DNA from 4 places in the Cedecea sp. NFIX57 genome. Region 2 is predicted to be linked to each of the others. Evidence: predicted binding sites of a transcription regulator. Region 2 holds the regulator's gene; each other region holds the start of a gene.
The links. Region 2 encodes Fur, which represses iron uptake genes when iron is present. Its sites were predicted from a motif close to ATAATAATGAGAACNACTATCAA; they were not measured.
Positions count from the first base shown of each region.

Region 1: B9Y90_RS00210 (Nramp family divalent metal transporter) is a predicted target of Fur. The motif match lies at 2,278-2,300, and genes of this name have one in related genera.
Region 3: sodA (superoxide dismutase [Mn]) is a predicted target of Fur. The motif match lies at 2,087-2,109, and genes of this name have one in related genera.
Region 4: B9Y90_RS08095 (TonB-dependent siderophore receptor) is a predicted target of Fur. The motif match lies at 2,147-2,169, and genes of this name have one in related genera.

Region 1 is NZ_FXAS01000001.1:37,325-41,520, forward strand. Features, by position in the region: gene B9Y90_RS00200 (diguanylate cyclase) at 1-748, shown strand, start outside; gene B9Y90_RS00205 (NupC/NupG family nucleoside CNT transporter) at 790-1,977, opposite strand; gene B9Y90_RS00210 (Nramp family divalent metal transporter) at 2,323-3,579, shown strand; gene B9Y90_RS00215 (DUF2502 domain-containing protein) at 3,626-3,946, opposite strand; gene mgrA (L-glyceraldehyde 3-phosphate reductase) at 4,101-4,196, opposite strand, start outside.
Region 2 is NZ_FXAS01000010.1:73,229-77,424, reverse strand. Features, by position in the region: gene seqA (replication initiation negative regulator SeqA) at 1-78, opposite strand, end outside; gene ybfF (esterase) at 253-1,020, shown strand; gene ybfE (LexA regulated protein) at 1,162-1,440, shown strand; gene fldA (flavodoxin FldA) at 1,620-2,150, shown strand; gene fur (ferric iron uptake transcriptional regulator) at 2,430-2,876, shown strand; gene chiQ (ChiQ/YbfN family lipoprotein) at 2,970-3,296, opposite strand; gene chiP (chitoporin ChiP) at 3,343-4,196, opposite strand, start outside.
Region 3 is NZ_FXAS01000016.1:92,197-96,392, forward strand. Features, by position in the region: gene flhA (formate hydrogenlyase transcriptional activator FlhA) at 1-344, shown strand, start outside; gene yajD (HNH nuclease YajD) at 390-737, shown strand; gene B9Y90_RS15320 (chemotaxis protein) at 886-1,854, shown strand; gene sodA (superoxide dismutase [Mn]) at 2,189-2,809, shown strand; gene yiiM (6-hydroxyaminopurine reductase) at 2,883-3,560, shown strand; gene phoU (phosphate signaling complex protein PhoU) at 3,614-4,196, opposite strand, start outside.
Region 4 is NZ_FXAS01000007.1:156,241-160,436, forward strand. Features, by position in the region: gene B9Y90_RS08085 (ABC transporter substrate-binding protein) at 1-647, opposite strand, end outside; gene tyrP (tyrosine transporter TyrP) at 812-2,023, shown strand; gene B9Y90_RS08095 (TonB-dependent siderophore receptor) at 2,215-4,196, shown strand, end outside.

The DNA of each region.
Region 1 (4,196 bases), on a different contig from region 2:
TGAACCCCGGGGCACGCTTCGCTTTGGCTATGCTTATGCCACTTTCGGGCATGTCACCGGGACGGGGGCAATCCTTGTCAGCGTCCAGACAATCCGGCAGGGGCTGCATGAGGACTTTGGGCGTTTTAGCGTGCTGCTGGTCGTGATGTGGCTGACCGTGATTCTTATTCTGTTTGGTTCACACCGCATGATTTGCCGGCTGATTCGCAACATGGGCCAGTTGCAGCAGGAAATGCACCGGCATGCGCTGTACGATGACCTGACCGGCGTCTTAAATCGCCGTGGATTCTTTGAAACAACCGGGCGTATCAGCCCGCAGTACGTGGATTACTCCCTGATTCAGCTTGATCTCGACCATTTCAAAAAAGTGAACGATCGCTTTGGGCACCAGGTTGGGGACCGGGTGCTTATCCATGCCACGCGCTGCATCCAACAGGCGATCCGCACCCAGGACATCGTCGGGCGTATCGGTGGCGAAGAGTTTTGTATCTACCTGCCCAATACCGATCTGCACGCGGCGATTGCTGTAGCGCAGCGGGTGCGCAAGATGCTGGTGAACACGCCGCTCAGGCTTGAGGACGAATCTTCACTCCTGGTGACGGCCTCTCTGGGTGTGGCTTCCCATGAGGAAGCGCCTCAGGGTAGCCTGGAACACATCCAGAGCCAGGCGGATATTCGTCTGTACAGGGCAAAAGAGCAGGGGCGAAACAGAGTGTGTTGGGGCGGAGAAGCTGAATCGCAGGCATAAAAAAAGCCGGTGACCAGCACCGGCTTTTTAATACGCAGAAATTAGATAACCAGCGCGGCGATAGACGCGGACAGGATACTCACCAGCGTAGAGCCGTAAACCAGCTTCAGACCAAAGCGAGAAACCACGTTACCTTGCTCTTCGTTCAGGCCCTTAATGGCCCCGGCGATAATACCGATAGAAGAGAAGTTAGCGAAGGATACCAGGAATACAGACAGGATGCCTTCCGCGCGTGGAGACAGGGAGCTGGCAATCTTCTGCAGATCCATCATGGCAACGAATTCGTTGGAAACGAGTTTGGTCGCCATGATACTGCCGACCTGCAGGGCTTCACCGGACGGCACGCCCATCACCCAGGCAACCGGGTAGAAGATGTAGCCCAGAATACCCTGGAAGGAGATACCCAGCACGGCAGCGAACAGCGCGTTCAGGCCAGAAATCAGGGCGATGAAGCCAATCAGCATGGCGGCAACGATAATCGCCACTTTGAAACCTGCCAGAATGTACTCGCCGAGCATTTCGAAGAAGCTTTGACCTTCGTGCAGGTTAGTCATCTGCAGGTTCTCTTCTTTCTCATCCACGCGGTACGGGTTGATCAGCGACAGCACGATGAAGGTACTGAACATGTTCAGCACCAGTGCGGCAACCACGTATTTTGGCTGCAGCATGGTCATGTACGCACCCACGATTGACATGGACACGGTAGACATAGCGGTCGCCGCCATGGTGTACATGCGGTTGCGCGACATCTTGCCGAGAATATCCTTATAGGCGATGAAGTTTTCTGATTGTCCCAGAATCAGCGAGCTTACGGCGTTAAAGGATTCCAGCTTACCCATACCGTTGACTTTAGAAAGCACGGTACCGATGGCGCGGATAACAATCGGCAGAATGCGAATGTGCTGCAGAATACCGATCAGCGCAGAAATGAACACGATAGGGCACAGCACCTTCAGGAAGAAGAAAGCCAGGCCTTCGTCGTTCATTTTGCCGAAGACAAAGTTTGTCCCTTCGTTAGCGAAACCGAGCAGTTTCTCGAACATCTCGGAGAAACCTTTCACGAAACCCAGGCCGACGTCAGAGGTCAGGAAGAACCAGGCCAGTAACACTTCGATCACTAACAGTTGAATGACAAAGCGAATACGAATTTGCTTGCGGTTAGGGCTAACCAGCAAAGCCAGCAGCGCGACCACAGCAAGCGCTAAAACAAAGTGCAAAACGCGGGACATATTTGCTCCAAATATGAGGCAGGTTTAATTTCGTTGCACATTCTATGTAACAAGCAATAAGAAAACGAGATCAATTCCACACTATAGTGATGACCTGTGACGGAACGCAAAAATAGTGATCCACCATACATTTCTGCTATGTTAAGTAAAGAAGCTAAAAGTTACGTTAAGATGGCTTGTCGACAGTTTACACGTTGGTCAAATGTTAATCCGTTAACCGACATCCAGATTCACCATCTCACGCCTCCTGCACATCGTTTTCAGCTATCAGAGAAATCAATTTCCCCGCACTAAATGAACTTGATAACCATTCTCATTTTGATAGCATAAAACATAGCAAAGGCTATATCTCAGAGGCAGAAGATGACAAGCAGTCGCATTGACAGCAATACCGGACGCACCGCGCGCAAGCTGCGGCTGGCGTTGATGGGGCCAGCGTTTATCGCCGCTATCGGCTACATCGACCCCGGTAACTTCGCGACCAATATCCAGGCCGGGGCGAGCTATGGCTATCAACTGCTGTGGGTGGTGGTGTGGGCTAACCTGATGGCGGCGCTGATTCAGGTGCTCTCCGCTAAGCTTGGGATCGCCACCGGCAAGAACCTCGCCGAGCAAATCCGCGATCATTACCCGCGTCCGCTGGTGTGGATTTACTGGGTTCAGGCGGAAATTATCGCCATGGCGACGGATCTCGCGGAGTTTATCGGGGCGGCCATTGGCTTTAAGCTGATTCTGGGTGTCTCTTTGCTACAAGGGGCGGTGCTGACCGGGATAGCCACTTTCCTGATTTTGATGCTGCAAAGCCGTGGGCAAAAGCCTCTGGAAAAAGTCATTGGCGGGCTGCTGCTGTTTGTGGCCGCGGCCTACATCGTTGAGCTTATTTTTTCCCAGCCGAAGGTGGCTGAGCTGGGCAAAGGGATGCTGATCCCAAGCCTGCCGACGTCCGAAGCGGTCTATCTTGCCGCTGGCGTTCTGGGCGCGACTATCATGCCGCACGTGATTTACCTGCACTCTTCTCTGACTCAGCACCTGCACGCGGGCAACCGGGCAGAGCGCTATTCCGCCACTAAATGGGACGTGGCGATAGCGATGACCATTGCCGGCTTCGTCAATCTGGCGATGATGGCCACCGCCGCAGCGGCGTTTCATTTCACCGGGCATACCGGCGTCGCCGAGCTGGAAGATGCCTATAAAACGCTGGAGCCGCTGTTGAGCCATGCCGCAGCGACGGTTTTCGGGCTTAGCCTGGTGGCGGCCGGTTTGTCATCCACGGTGGTGGGCACGCTTGCCGGGCAGGTGGTGATGCAGGGCTTTGTGCGTTTTTATATTCCGCTTTGGGTACGCCGCGCTATTACTATGGCGCCGTCCTTCGTGGTCATCATGATGGGGCTAGACCCAACGCGGATTCTGGTCATGAGCCAGGTCCTGCTGAGCTTCGGCATTGCGCTGGCGCTGGTGCCGCTGCTGGTGTTTACCAGCGACAAAAAGCTGATGGGTGATTTGGTTAACGTGCGCTGGGTTAAGCTGGTTGGCTGGGCGATTGTCGCGGTGGTGGTGGCGCTCAACCTTTGGTTAATTTTCAGTACGCTGTTTGGCAACTAACCTTGCCATAGAAAGTAAAAGGGCTGGATTATCCAGCCCTTTTTTATTAATGACGGTGTCCGTGGCCTCTGCCGCGATGGTCATCGCGATCGTTCCAGCCTTCACGATAGCCTCGTTCATAGCTATTGCGACCGCGGTCCCAACCTCTATCCCAGCCACGGTGGCGGTGCCAGCCGCGATCGCGCCATTCATAGTTGCGGTGCCAGTAATCACGGTCGCGCCATCTGCCGCCGTCCCAGTAATTACCGCGATAATCTTGATCGCCAATCTGTAATTTCACCGACGGCAGCAGGGTGATTTCACCCGCGTTAGCAACCATCGGCGCCGCGGCCAGTAAGGCAAGGGCAAGCATTAGTGACCTGAACATACTTTCTCTCCCTGGTTCTCATAGCCGTGTTGCGGCTTGTTAACACAATATTACAAACCGACAAACGGGCCGATGAACTACACAATTCCTAAATCATCGGTCGCAGCACTTTTTGCACAAATGCTGGTGTGAACCAGGAGAGAAAGTTAAACGTTTACACTAAGATCGCCTCAATTTCCGCTCGTTCCTGTTCGCTGAAATGGCGCTGGTTTAGCATGCCCACGGCGTCCTCTATCTGGCTGGTTTTACT
Region 2 (4,196 bases):
TGACGCGCTCTCGCCGATGTGTTTAGTCTGGCTGGCAATATAGCGGTAAAGCTCGTCATCAACTTCGATTGTTTTCATCTTAATCCAGTGCGATATCTTTTCTGAATACAAGTCGTTGGGATTATAGGGTCAAATCCCAACAGCGAACAGGAGAGGCAGCTCAAAGTCAGAGTAAACTGAATATTTGCCGCACGCCCGCGGGAATGCCAACATGATACCCTAACCAAACGAACCAAAATAAAGAACTTTGCCATGAAATTAAATGCTCGCCTGCAAACTGCGCAACAATCGAATAGCAATTCCCCTATTGTACTGATCCACGGCCTGTTCGGCAGCCTGGATAACCTCGGCGTTCTGGCTCGGGATCTGGGTAAAGATCACGCGGTGCTGCAGATCGATCTGCGCAATCATGGACTGTCACCGCGCAGCGATGACATGAGCTATGCCGCAATGGCCGGGGACGTTCTGGATACCCTGGACGAATACGGCATCGAAAAAGCCACGTTTATTGGTCATTCCATGGGCGGCAAAGTGGTGATGGCCCTTACCGCAATCGCACCTCAGCGTATTGATAAGCTAGTGATGATCGATATTGCGCCGGTTAACTATCAGGTTCGCCGTCATGACGAAATTTTCGCGGCTATTCGCGCGGTCAGCGAAGCGTGCGTAAAAACTCGCCAGCAGGCGGCGCAAATCATGCGCGACCACGTTACTGAGGAAGGCGTTATTCAGTTTCTGCTGAAATCCTTTGCTGACGGCGAGTGGAAGTTCAACGTGCCCGTGCTTTGGCAGCAATATGAAAATATCGTTGGCTGGCAGCCTGTCCCGGCCTGGCCACATCCAGCGTTGTTTATCCGCGGCGGGAATTCTCCGTATGTTGATGAAAGCCACCGCGAGGCGCTGTTAAGTCAGTTCCCACAGGCCCGCGCTCACGTCATCGCTGGAGCAGGTCATTGGGTTCATGCGGAAAAACCGGACGCCGTTTTGCGGGCGATTCACCGATTTATCGACGCTGAGTAGAAAAACTGATTAAAAACAGACCGACCGGGCAGCAGAAGTCGCTAACGCGTTGGCGGGAATGGCGCGCTGATGTATGATGGCGCGCTTAATTGCACCGGCACCCTGCCCCTGCAGCCAGAATTTCCTGTCAGTATTCTAATCATGGCAAAAGAACAAACGGACCGTACTACATTAGATCTGTTCGCGGACGAGCGTCGCCCCGGGCGGCCGAAAACCAATCCGCTCTCGCGTGATGAGCAATTGCGTATCAATAAGCGCAATCAGCTGAAGCGCGATAAAGTGCGTGGTTTGAAGCGGGTTGAGCTAAAACTGAACAATGATGCGGTCGATGCCCTCAACCAGCTGGCTGACGCCCGCAACATCAGCCGCAGCGAACTGATCGAAGAGATGCTGCTCGAGCAGCTTAAAAATCTCGGGTAACGCCTTCAGCCGCCCTGCGGGTTATCTGAAATCTCAAAAGGGTGAGCTAAACCATGTTGCAGACTGTGCACCCGGGTGTGATAGCTGTTTCCGCTGCCGGAGCTGTTCTGCTATGATTGCCCTATACGTGGGCATTTGACGGCCAGCATACTATTAAGTTTCAAGAGGTTATTTTACTCATGGCAATCGTAGGCATTTTTTTCGGCAGCGACACTGGTAACACCGAAAATATCGCGAAAATGATTCAAAAACAGCTCGGTAAAGACGTTGCTGAGGTGCATGACATTGCTAAAAGCAGCAAAGAAGATCTCGAAGGTTTCGACATTCTGTTGCTCGGCATCCCGACCTGGTACTACGGTGAAGCCCAGTGCGACTGGGATGATTTCTTCCCTACTCTTGAAGAAGTCGATTTCAACGGCAAACTGGTGGCGCTGTTCGGCTGCGGCGACCAGGAAGATTACGCAGAATACTTCTGTGATGCACTGGGCACCATCCGCGACATTATCGAACCGCGCGGCGCGGCGATTGTGGGCCACTGGCCAACCGCCGGTTACCACTTTGAAGCCTCCAAGGGCCTGGCGGATGACGACAACTTTGTCGGCCTGGCCATTGACGAAGACCGTCAGCCAGAACTGACCGCAGAACGCGTTGAGAAGTGGGTTAAGCAAGTTTCTGAAGAACTGAATCTGGCCGATATCATTAACGCCTGATTTCTCTGGCGCAAATACAGCATTTGCGCCATTTTGATAGCTTGTAGCAATGAAAATAATTGCTACAAGTTTGTAACTTTCTCGTACATCCCTGTACAATGTCTTCCTGACAGCTTGGCTGATAATTACTGTAAATGGCGACGCCGCCACGATTTTTCAGCCTTATTTTGCACCATACTTGCGGTTCCCATTTAGAAGTAGCAGTTCTATAATGAGACGCATTACTCTTAACGCTCACTGCAGTTTGAGCGAATCGTTAAGCAACAGGACAATTTCCGCATGACTGACAACAATACCGCATTAAAGAAGGCCGGCTTGAAAGTCACGCTTCCGCGATTAAAAATCCTCGAAGTGCTGCAAGAGCCGGTAAATCATCACGTCAGCGCGGAAGACTTATATAAACGTCTGATCGACATGGGCGAAGAAATTGGCCTGGCGACGGTCTACCGCGTACTGAACCAGTTTGATGATGCCGGGATCGTGACCCGCCACAACTTTGAAGGCGGCAAGTCCGTTTTCGAGCTGACCCAGCAGCATCACCACGATCACCTGATCTGCCTCGACTGCGGAAAAGTCATCGAGTTCAGCGACGATTCTATCGAATCTCGCCAGCGTGAAATTGCCGCGCGCCACGGTATTCGCCTGACTAACCACAGTTTGTATCTGTACGGACACTGTGCCGAAGGCGACTGCCGTGAAGACGACACGGCCCACGATCCGAAATAAGTAATCCGCATTAACAAACGCTGCTTCGGTGGCGTTTAAAAGCAAAAACCGGCAGGTTTCCCTTGCCGGTTTTTTTATTGACTGAAAGGATTATCAGCTGTTATTGGCGCGAATCTCCTGCCAAATCTTATCGCAGCGCACCTTCGCGGCTTCATCATTGCCGCTCTTTCTTGCCTGGATGCATTTCTGATAATCCAACACGTTCACAGTCTCTTTTTCAACAAACGCTTTATGCTGTTTTTCCTGACGCAGTACGTTCAGCACGCTCTGGCAGGCTTCAATTTTATCCGGATTGCCCTCCGCCGTGTTGATACAGGCGCTATAGGCCTGCTTCAGGCGTGAATCTTCCGGAGGTGCCGGAGGCTGAACGCAGGCAGACAGCGTGAAAACAGCCGCAGTGACCAGTAGAATCTTTTTCATGTGCGGTTCCTTATAAAAAACGGGCGCTTACGCGCCCGGTTTCACATCAGAAGATGGTGAACGGAGCAATCACGATGAACTTCACGTCACGCTCATCCTGGAACATGTTGCCGTAACCACCGCCCCAGCTTGGGATGTCGGAGTGGTTGTCGTACTGTGTGAAGTGCAGTTTGAACAGCGTGCCTTTCGCACGGCCTTCCTGCACGGTATACATTGCATCGAGGCTGTAAGAAGACTCTTTGATCTTGTTGGAAGCGAGATCCTGGCGGTTACCGGAAGCATCAAGCGCCCAGGTGGATGGTTTTGCATCCCATGCATAAACGTAAGAAGCACCGACTGCCCAACCCGGCAGATTCCAGTTGCTCAGGTCATACATTGCGCCGAAGAACACGGCTTTTTCACCGTTGGCGTTGAAGTCAGAGCGGTTATCCCACCACACATCCAGACGACCGTTGGAAGAAGCGTAGGTTGGCGTCATACGCTGCAGGAAGTAACCCTGCTGCCCTTCTGCCTTCACCATGGTCCCTTCGAGACGAAGGTCAACCTGGCCAATTTTATAACCAAAGGTCAACGCCTGGAGCCATGCGGTGCCATCGTAGATATCGTTGATAGTGTTGTTCGCGGCTTTATCACGGGTGCCGTAGAACTGGTAGCTGGTGCTCAGCGGGCTACCTGCAACGTCAAATTTGTAGCTGGCTTTAGCGAAGTACTGATCAACAAAGCCCTGCGCCTGGCCAAATGCGGCTTCGAGAATCAGGTCGTTTTTGAAGTCATACTTCGCGCCGATGGAGTGCAGGTAATCAACTTTGGTTTTTTTGTCGTTCTGGTAGAACTTGTCGGTTTCAAGGTGCCACGGCGCCTTGTACTCGTTGGTCCACATATAGGAGAAGCTCAGCGCAC
Region 3 (4,196 bases), on a different contig from region 2:
TTCCGGCGGAAACGCTGCGCGCCCTGAGCCGCATGGAGTGGCCAGGCAACGTGCGTGAGCTGGAAAACGTGATTGAACGGGCGGTGCTGTTAACCCGGGGCAGCGTGCTGCATCTTTCCCTGCCGGAAATGGATCACCGCCCTCCCCTGGAACGCCATATTTCTCCGGGTGTGGAAGAAGAGAGACGTGAAGATGAGGACGAGTACGAGCGCATCCTGCGCGTACTGAAAGAGGCTAACGGCGTGGTGGCCGGGCCTCGTGGCGCTGCCCAGCGCTTAGGACTGAAGCGCACCACGTTACTTTCCCGGATGAAGCGCCTGGGGATTGATAAAGACGCGCTTTAGCCGGAAACTGGGCATAACCCTACATTTTTGTCTGGAACCTGAATCATGGCGATTATCCCCAAGAACTATACGCGGCTGGAAAGCGGTTACCGCGAAAAGGCGCTGAAGCTTTTTCCGTGGGTCTGCGGGCGCTGCTCCCGCGAGTTTGTCTATTCCAATCTGCGTGAACTGACCGTTCACCATATGGACCACGATCACACCAATAACCCGGAAGATGGCAGCAATTGGGAGCTTTTGTGCCTGTATTGCCACGATCATGAACATTCAAAATACACCGAGGCCGACCAGTATGGCTCCACGGTGATTGCCGGAGAGGACGCGCAAAAGGACGTGGGCGAAGCAACCTATAATCCGTTTGCCGACCTTAAAGCGATGCTGAATAAGAAAAAGTAAGCGCCCTCCGCTTAGAGGGATATCACGTCCCTCTAAGCGAAATCATTTCGCCTTTTCCCTTCATTTTTTCCAGACGCTGCCGATAACTTAGACAAGCATTCACTCCGTACGGTTGGGTTCTGAGGCCGGGTTATCACTTGAGGTTAAAATGGATAGTTTTCAGAAAGATATCGATGAAAGGGCCAACCTGGCGTTATCCAACAAGTTCGAGCTGCTGCTGTTCCGCTTAGGCACCAGCCAGCACGACAGCAAGTCCGAGCTGTACGGCATCAACGTTTTTAAGCTGCGTGAAATTGTGCCGATGCCGAAGATTAACCGTGCCGCAGGCATGGAATCGCCGCTGCTGGGCATGGCCAACATTCGCGATCAGATTATCCCGGTCATCGATCTACCTGCCGTGACGGGTTGTAAGCCGACCACTGGCCTGAATTTATTACTGATCACCGAATATGCCCGCAGCACCCAGGCGTTTGCCGTGGAGTCCGTGGAGAACATTATTCGCCTCGACTGGAGCCAGGTGCACGCCGCCGAAGCAGGGGTCAGCAGCCGCAACATCACCAGCATCGCCACAATTGACGACCCGTTGACCGGTAAAGACCTCGCGCTGGTGCTGGACGTGGAGCAGATCCTTTATGACATTATCCCGTCCGGGAGAGATGTGAATATCGCGGCTATCGAAGAGAAGACCTATACCCTGAAGCCTGGCGCGGTGGCTATCGTCGCCGAAGATTCCAAAGTGGCGCGTTCGATGCTGGAGCAGGGCCTGAAGGGGATGGGCATTCCGGCCATCATGCACGCAACCGGCCTGGAAGCCTGGGAAAAAATCAAGCTTATTGCCGCCGATGCCAAAGCGTCCGGCACGCCGATCACCGACAAAATCGGCCTGGTGCTGACCGACATCGAGATGCCGGAGATGGACGGTTTTACCCTGACCCGCAACATTAAGACCGAGCCTTCGCTGAAGCACATTCCGGTGGTGATCCACTCCTCGCTGTCCGGCAGCGCCAACGAAGATCACGTCCGTAAAGTCGGTGCCAACGGCTATGTCGCCAAGTTTGACGTCGCCGAGCTTTCTTCCGTCATCCACAAAGCGCTGGAAGACGCCGCCACCCGCTAAGAATTAAGCAAAAGGCCCGGAAACCGGGCCTTTTCTCTATTTGAGCCAGAACACTTCTTTGAGCGAGTCCCCACGATAGCCATCACCGCCAGTTATCTCCTCTTCATATCTTCGCGTCACGACCGGGTAACAATTCGCCGTTACTCTGAAAAAATGGCTTTTTACCCGCTGCGTTATAGCCGTAAGCCGTGGTTTCATGAAGAAAAGTTATAACCACACGCTAAGTACGGCATTGATAAACATTTTCAATATCATTTAATTAACTATAATGAACCGACTGATTACGCGGCGTTAACAGCATTACAGCCGCTCTACGTTAATGGAGACGATGAATATGAGCTATACACTGCCATCCCTGCCTTACGCTTACGACGCGCTGGAACCGCATTTCGACAAAGAAACCATGGAAATCCACCACAGCAAACACCACCAGGCTTATGTCAACAACGCGAACGCCGCGCTGGAATCCCTGCCTGAGTTTGCCAGCCTGTCTGCTGAAGAACTGATCGCTAAACTGGATCAGCTGCCTGCGGATAAGAAAACCGTGCTGCGTAACAACGCCGGTGGCCACGCTAACCACAGCTTCTTCTGGAAAGGCCTGAAAAAAGGCACCGAGCTGAAAGGTGACCTGAAAGCCGCTATCGAGCGCGATTTCGGCAGCGTTGACGCGTTCAAAGCTGAGTTCGAAAAAGCAGCCGCTACCCGTTTCGGCTCCGGCTGGGCGTGGCTGGTGCTGAAAGGCGACAAACTGGCTGTAGTGTCTACTGCTAACCAGGACAGCCCGCTGATGGGCGAAGCTATCTCCGGCGCTTCCGGCTTCCCGATTGTGAGCCTGGACGTTTGGGAACACGCTTACTACCTGAAATTCCAGAACCGTCGCCCGGACTACGCGAAAGAGTTCTGGAACGTGGTTAACTGGGACGAAGCAGCAGCACGTTTCGCCGCTAAAAAATAAGGTTGCAATACGACCTTAGAGAAGCGAGCCTGATGGCTCGCTTTTTTTATGTCTATCTCGCAGGGAGTCGCTTATGCATCGCTATCCACTTCAGGTTTACGTTGGCCAGATCCGTGATTACGAAGGGAGTCGGCCCAGCGCCATCGCCAAGGTTCAGGTGGACGGCGAACTCCGTCTGACCGAGCTTGGGCTGGAGGGCGACGAGCAGGCGGAGAAGGTGATTCACGGCGGGCCGGACAGGGCGCTGTGCCACTATCCACGCGAGCATTATCAGTACTGGGCGCAACTCTTCCCGGAAAAAGCGGAGCTGTTTAACGCCCCGGCCTTCGGCGAAAACCTGTCCACGGAAGGGATGACGGAAAAGAACGTCTGTATGGGTGATATTTACCGCTGGGGTGAAGCGCTGATTCAGGTGACTCAGCCTCGTTCGCCCTGCTTTAAGCTGAACTACCATTTTGGCGTAGAGGATATGGCAACGCGGATGCAGGAAGCGGGCTACTGCGGCTGGCTTTATAGAGTGATTCTGGCGGGGAATGTTTCCGCCGATGCACCGCTGGAGCTGGTTTCCCGCGTTAGCGATGTAACGGTGGCAGAAGCTATCGCCATTGCCTGGCATATGCCTTTTGATGATTCGCAATATCATAGGCTTTTGTCTGCAGCAGGACTGTCGGTAAGCTGGAGTAGAACGATGCAGAAACGGCGGATTTCAGGGAAGATCGAGGATAATTCGCGGCGTTTGTTCGGGAAGTAACGGCCCCTCACCCCAGCCCTCTCCCCAAAGGGGAGAGGGGGGTAGCAGAGTACTTACTCTTTCGGATCTTTACCCGCCAGCAGCTTGTCCAGTTCATCGCCGCCCACGTGACGGAAATCCTGCCCCTTCACGAAGTAGAAGATGTATTCGCAGATGTTCTGGCAGCGGTCACCGATACGCTCGATAGAACGGGCGCAGAACAGCGCGGTCAGCACGCTTGGAATGGTACGGGAGTCTTCCATCATGTAGGTCATCAGCTGGCGCACGATACCTTCATATTCCTGGTCAACTTTCTTGTCTTCGCGGTAAATACGCACCGCTTCGTCCAGATCCATACGCGCGAAAGCGTCCAGCACGTCATGCAGCATCTGCACGGTGTGGCGCCCCAGCGATTCCAGGCTGACCAGCAGCGGCTGGTGCTGCTGAGAGAATTTCTCCAGCGCGGTACGGCAGATTTTGTCCGCTACGTCGCCAATACGTTCCAGCTCAGCAATGGTTTTGATGATCGCCATCACCAGACGCAGGTCGCTGGCGGTCGGCTGGCGTTTGGCGATGATGCGCACACAGGCTTCATCGATCGCCACTTCCATCATGTTGACCTTCTGGTCACCGGCGATAACGCGCTTCGCCAGCTCG
Region 4 (4,196 bases), on a different contig from region 2:
GTAAAACAGCAGTTCTCAGTGTTACCGGCGATCGGCTCAATAAACACTGTAGGTTTATTTTTCACCTCGTCGGCAACCTGCTTAATGCGGGCCAGGTGCTGCTGATAATAATCAGTGTACTCTTTGGCGCGTTTTTCCTGGTTAAGCACGGTGCCCAGCAGCTTCACGCTGTTGGCAGTGTTCTCTACCGGGTGCAGTTCATAGTCAACAAACACCACCGGAATATTGAGCTTTTTAAGGGAGTTAATCACGCCGGTTTGCTCCAGCGCAGGTTTGGCCCGCAGTTGCGCAATCATGATATCCGGCTGCTGTGCCAGCACGCTCTCAAGGTTTACTTCGCCCTGATCGCTAAAGCCCATATCAATAATTTTGGTTGCCTCAGGCCATTTGCGCTTTAGCACATCCCAGGTTTGGGTGTCCTGTTTTTTGGGCAGGTTATTCCAGGCCACGACGCGTTTGAACGGATCTTCACGGTCAAGCAGCGCGAGAGACAAAATGTCACGCCCGTCCTGCAGGATCACATGCTGAGGTTCTTTCTGGATGGTAATACGCTGGTTATCCATATCGGTAACCGTGATGGGATAAGTGGTGGCGCCGCAGCCCGCCGCAGCGAGCAGTAACCCTGTCAGGACCAAATTTGCTTTCATTGTTTGATGCTCTCCATGAGAAAGAGATTAGTTATTATTACTATTTATATTAATAAAGCCTTAATTTCCCACGACATGGCAAGCCCTCATTTGACGCACCCGCGCTTTTACCTTACCCTGCGCGGCATAATGACATACAGCTCTTCGTAAAATCAGAGGAAAGCGTGAAGAACAGGACTCTTGGCAGTGTTTTTATCGTGGCGGGAACCACAATTGGCGCAGGAATGCTGGCGATGCCGCTGGCCTCTGCTGGCGTAGGGTTTAGCATCACGTTACTGATGCTCGTCGGGCTTTGGGCATTGATGTGTTACACCGCGCTGCTGCTGGTCGAGGTTTATCAGCATGTTTCTGCGGACACCGGCCTGGGCACCCTCGCCCGGCGCTATCTTGGCCGCCCCGGGCAGTGGTTAACCGGGTCCAGTATGCTGTTCCTGATGTATGCCCTGACGGCGGCCTACATCAGCGGTGCCGGTGAACTGCTGGCGGCAAGCCTGAGCCAGTGGCTGTCCACGTCTATCTCTGCTACTTCCGGCGTACTGCTCTTTACCATTGTGGCGGGCGGGATTGTTTGTATCGGCACCCACATGGTCGATATGTTTAACCGCGTACTGTTCAGCGCCAAAATCATTCTGCTGGTAGTAATGCTGGCGCTGATGATGCCGCATATCCACCACACCAACCTGCTCACGCTGCCGATTGAGAAAGGCCTGGCGCTTTCCGCTATCCCGGTCATCTTTACCTCGTTTGGCTTCCACGGCAGCGTGCCGAGTATTGTCAGCTACATGAACGGCAATATTCGTAGGCTGCGCTGGGTGTTTATCGTCGGCAGCGCCATTCCACTGGTGGCCTATATTTTCTGGCAGCTCGCCACTCTCGGCGCCATTGACTCGCCAACCTTTACCGGGCTGATGGCGGAGCATTCCGGCTTGAACGGCTTCCTGCAGGTTGTTCGTCAGGTCGTGGCGACTCCTCACGTTGAGCTGGCCATTCACCTGTTTGCCGACTTTGCGCTGGCAACCTCGTTCCTTGGCGTCTCCCTGGGTTTATTCGATTACCTGAGCGATCTCTTTGCCCGCAACCGGAAAGCCTCTGGCCGCCTGCAAACCGGGCTGATGACTTTCCTGCCGCCGCTGGTTTTTGCGCTGTTCTACCCGCAGGGGTTTGTAATGGCGCTGGGCTATGCAGGCGTGGCGCTGGCGGTACTTGCCCTGCTGGTGCCGTCGATGCTGGTGTGGCAAAGCCGCAAACAACACGCGGAGGCGACGTGGCGCGTGGCGGGCGGTAAACCGCTGCTGGCGCTGGTCTTTGCCTGTGGGATCGCCGTGATTGTGATTCAGTTCTTGATTACCATCGGTCTGCTGCCAGAAGTCGGTTAACGCTCTTGATACTCACGCGGGGCATTCGTCCCGCGTTCTTCGTTTCCCCTGCTAATTCCCCGCTAAATCATCAGGATTTTGGATATAAAACCAGTAATTATGTAAGCAGAGTTAATATTGTAAATGCTAATTATTGTTATTATCATCTTAATTCCCATTATAAAATCGCTTCAGTTCAGATAAACAACATCATGAATCGCATTCCTTTTGGTTCCACTTTTGTTCGCCAGGCACTTCTTAATTCAAAATTATTAATCATTTCAACTTTCATCGTTGGTGGCCCGACTTTCGCCGCTGACAAACCGAAGGAAGACACCTTAACCGTGGTCGCCAACGCTAACCCGGACGGCTCACCAACCAGCTATACCCAGGATGACTCCTCCATCGCCTCCCGCAGCAAAACGCCGCGCAGCGAAATCCCTCAGTCCGTTAGCGTGGTCACGCCGCAGGTGATCGACGACTACGCGGTGACCTCGGTCAATGACGCGATGAAGTTTGTCAGCGGTGTGACGCAGAGTAATACCCTCGGCGGCATCGAAGATGGCTTTGTCAAACGCGGGTTTGGCTCCAACAGCGACGGTTCCGTGTTTATTGACGGGGTACGCAGCAACCAGGGCCTGGCGATGGATTCCAGCATCGATCATGTTGAGGTGCTGAAAGGCTCAGCCTCCCTGCTCTACGGCATCCTGAACCCCGGCGGCGTGATTAACCTCGTCAGCAAGAAACCACAGTACACCTGGAACACCCACGTCAGCGGCACCAGCAGCAGTAACGGGGGTGGCTCCGGCATGGTCGACGTCACCGGCCCGCTCGGCAACGGGTTTGCCTTCCGCCTGGTCGCCGAACGCCAGCATGAGGATTACTGGCGCAATTTCGGCACCGACGAACACACGCTGATTGCCCCATCGCTCAGCTGGTACGGCGATAAAGCCTCCTTCAATATCAGCTACGTGGAATATAAGTTCGACATTCCATATGACCGCGGCACCGCGTTTATCAACGGCAAACCGCTGAATATCCCTTACGATCGCCGCATTGACGATTACGCCAACCACGCCTGGGGTAAGAACAAACGGCTGACGACCAATTACTCGTACAAGCTGGATGACACCTGGGAAACGAACCTGAACTACGCGTGGATGCAGCGCCGCTACGACAGCAACGAAGTCCGTGCCACGGCGGTCGATCCTAACAGCGGCCTGGTTTCCCGCCGCGCGGATGCTAACCGGGGCTTTAATCACCAGACGGATTACGCTTCCTGGGACATCAGCGGCAGCCCTGAGCTGCTGGGCATGACCCACGACATCACGCTGGGCGCGGATTACGAGCAAAACGAAACCTACAAGAAGTATTCGTATCGTGGGAAGGTGACGAAAACCTTCAATATGTATAACCCGGTGTACGGCGTTTCGCCGATAACCAACAGCAGCACCTATAGCGATTCCAACAGTAACCTGCGCACGAATCTCTACAGCCGCTCCGTGTTTGCGAAAGACAGCATTCACCTGACTGACCAGTGGATTGCCGTATTAGGTGGCCGCCTGCAGCGCTATACCCAGACCTCCAGCGCAGGTTGGGTGAACCCGCAAACCACGCTGGAAGACAGGGGCAACGCCTTCCTGCCGCAGCTGGGCCTGGTGTACAAAATCGTGCCTGACATGTCGCTGTACGGCAGCTACAGCAAGTCGTTCACTCCTTCCACGCAAACGGATGACAACGGCAACGTCGCCTCCACCGAAAAAGGGACAACATGGGAAGTGGGCGCGAAATGGCAGATGGCCCCTCGCCTGACCAGTAGCCTGGCGCTCTACCGCATTGATGAAAAAGATATGTCGGTATTTATCAACGGCGTGACTCGTAACATCCCGAAAGCGCGCTCTACCGGCGCGGAATTAGAGCTTAACGGCGAAATTGCACAGGACTGGAACCTGACGGCGAACTACAGCTACGACAAAACCGAGATCGTCGAAGACGATATTAATCCGGTGAACGTCGGCAACCGTCTGGTGAACGCCCCAACGACGATGGGCGGGCTTTACCTCAGCCATACCCTACGTTTCTCCTGGCTGCCAGGTGAATTACGCCTGGGCGGCGGCGGGCGCTACGTCGGCAGCCGCGCAGGTGATCCGGAAAACAGCTTCACCATGCCGGCTTATACCGTGGCGGATGCGTT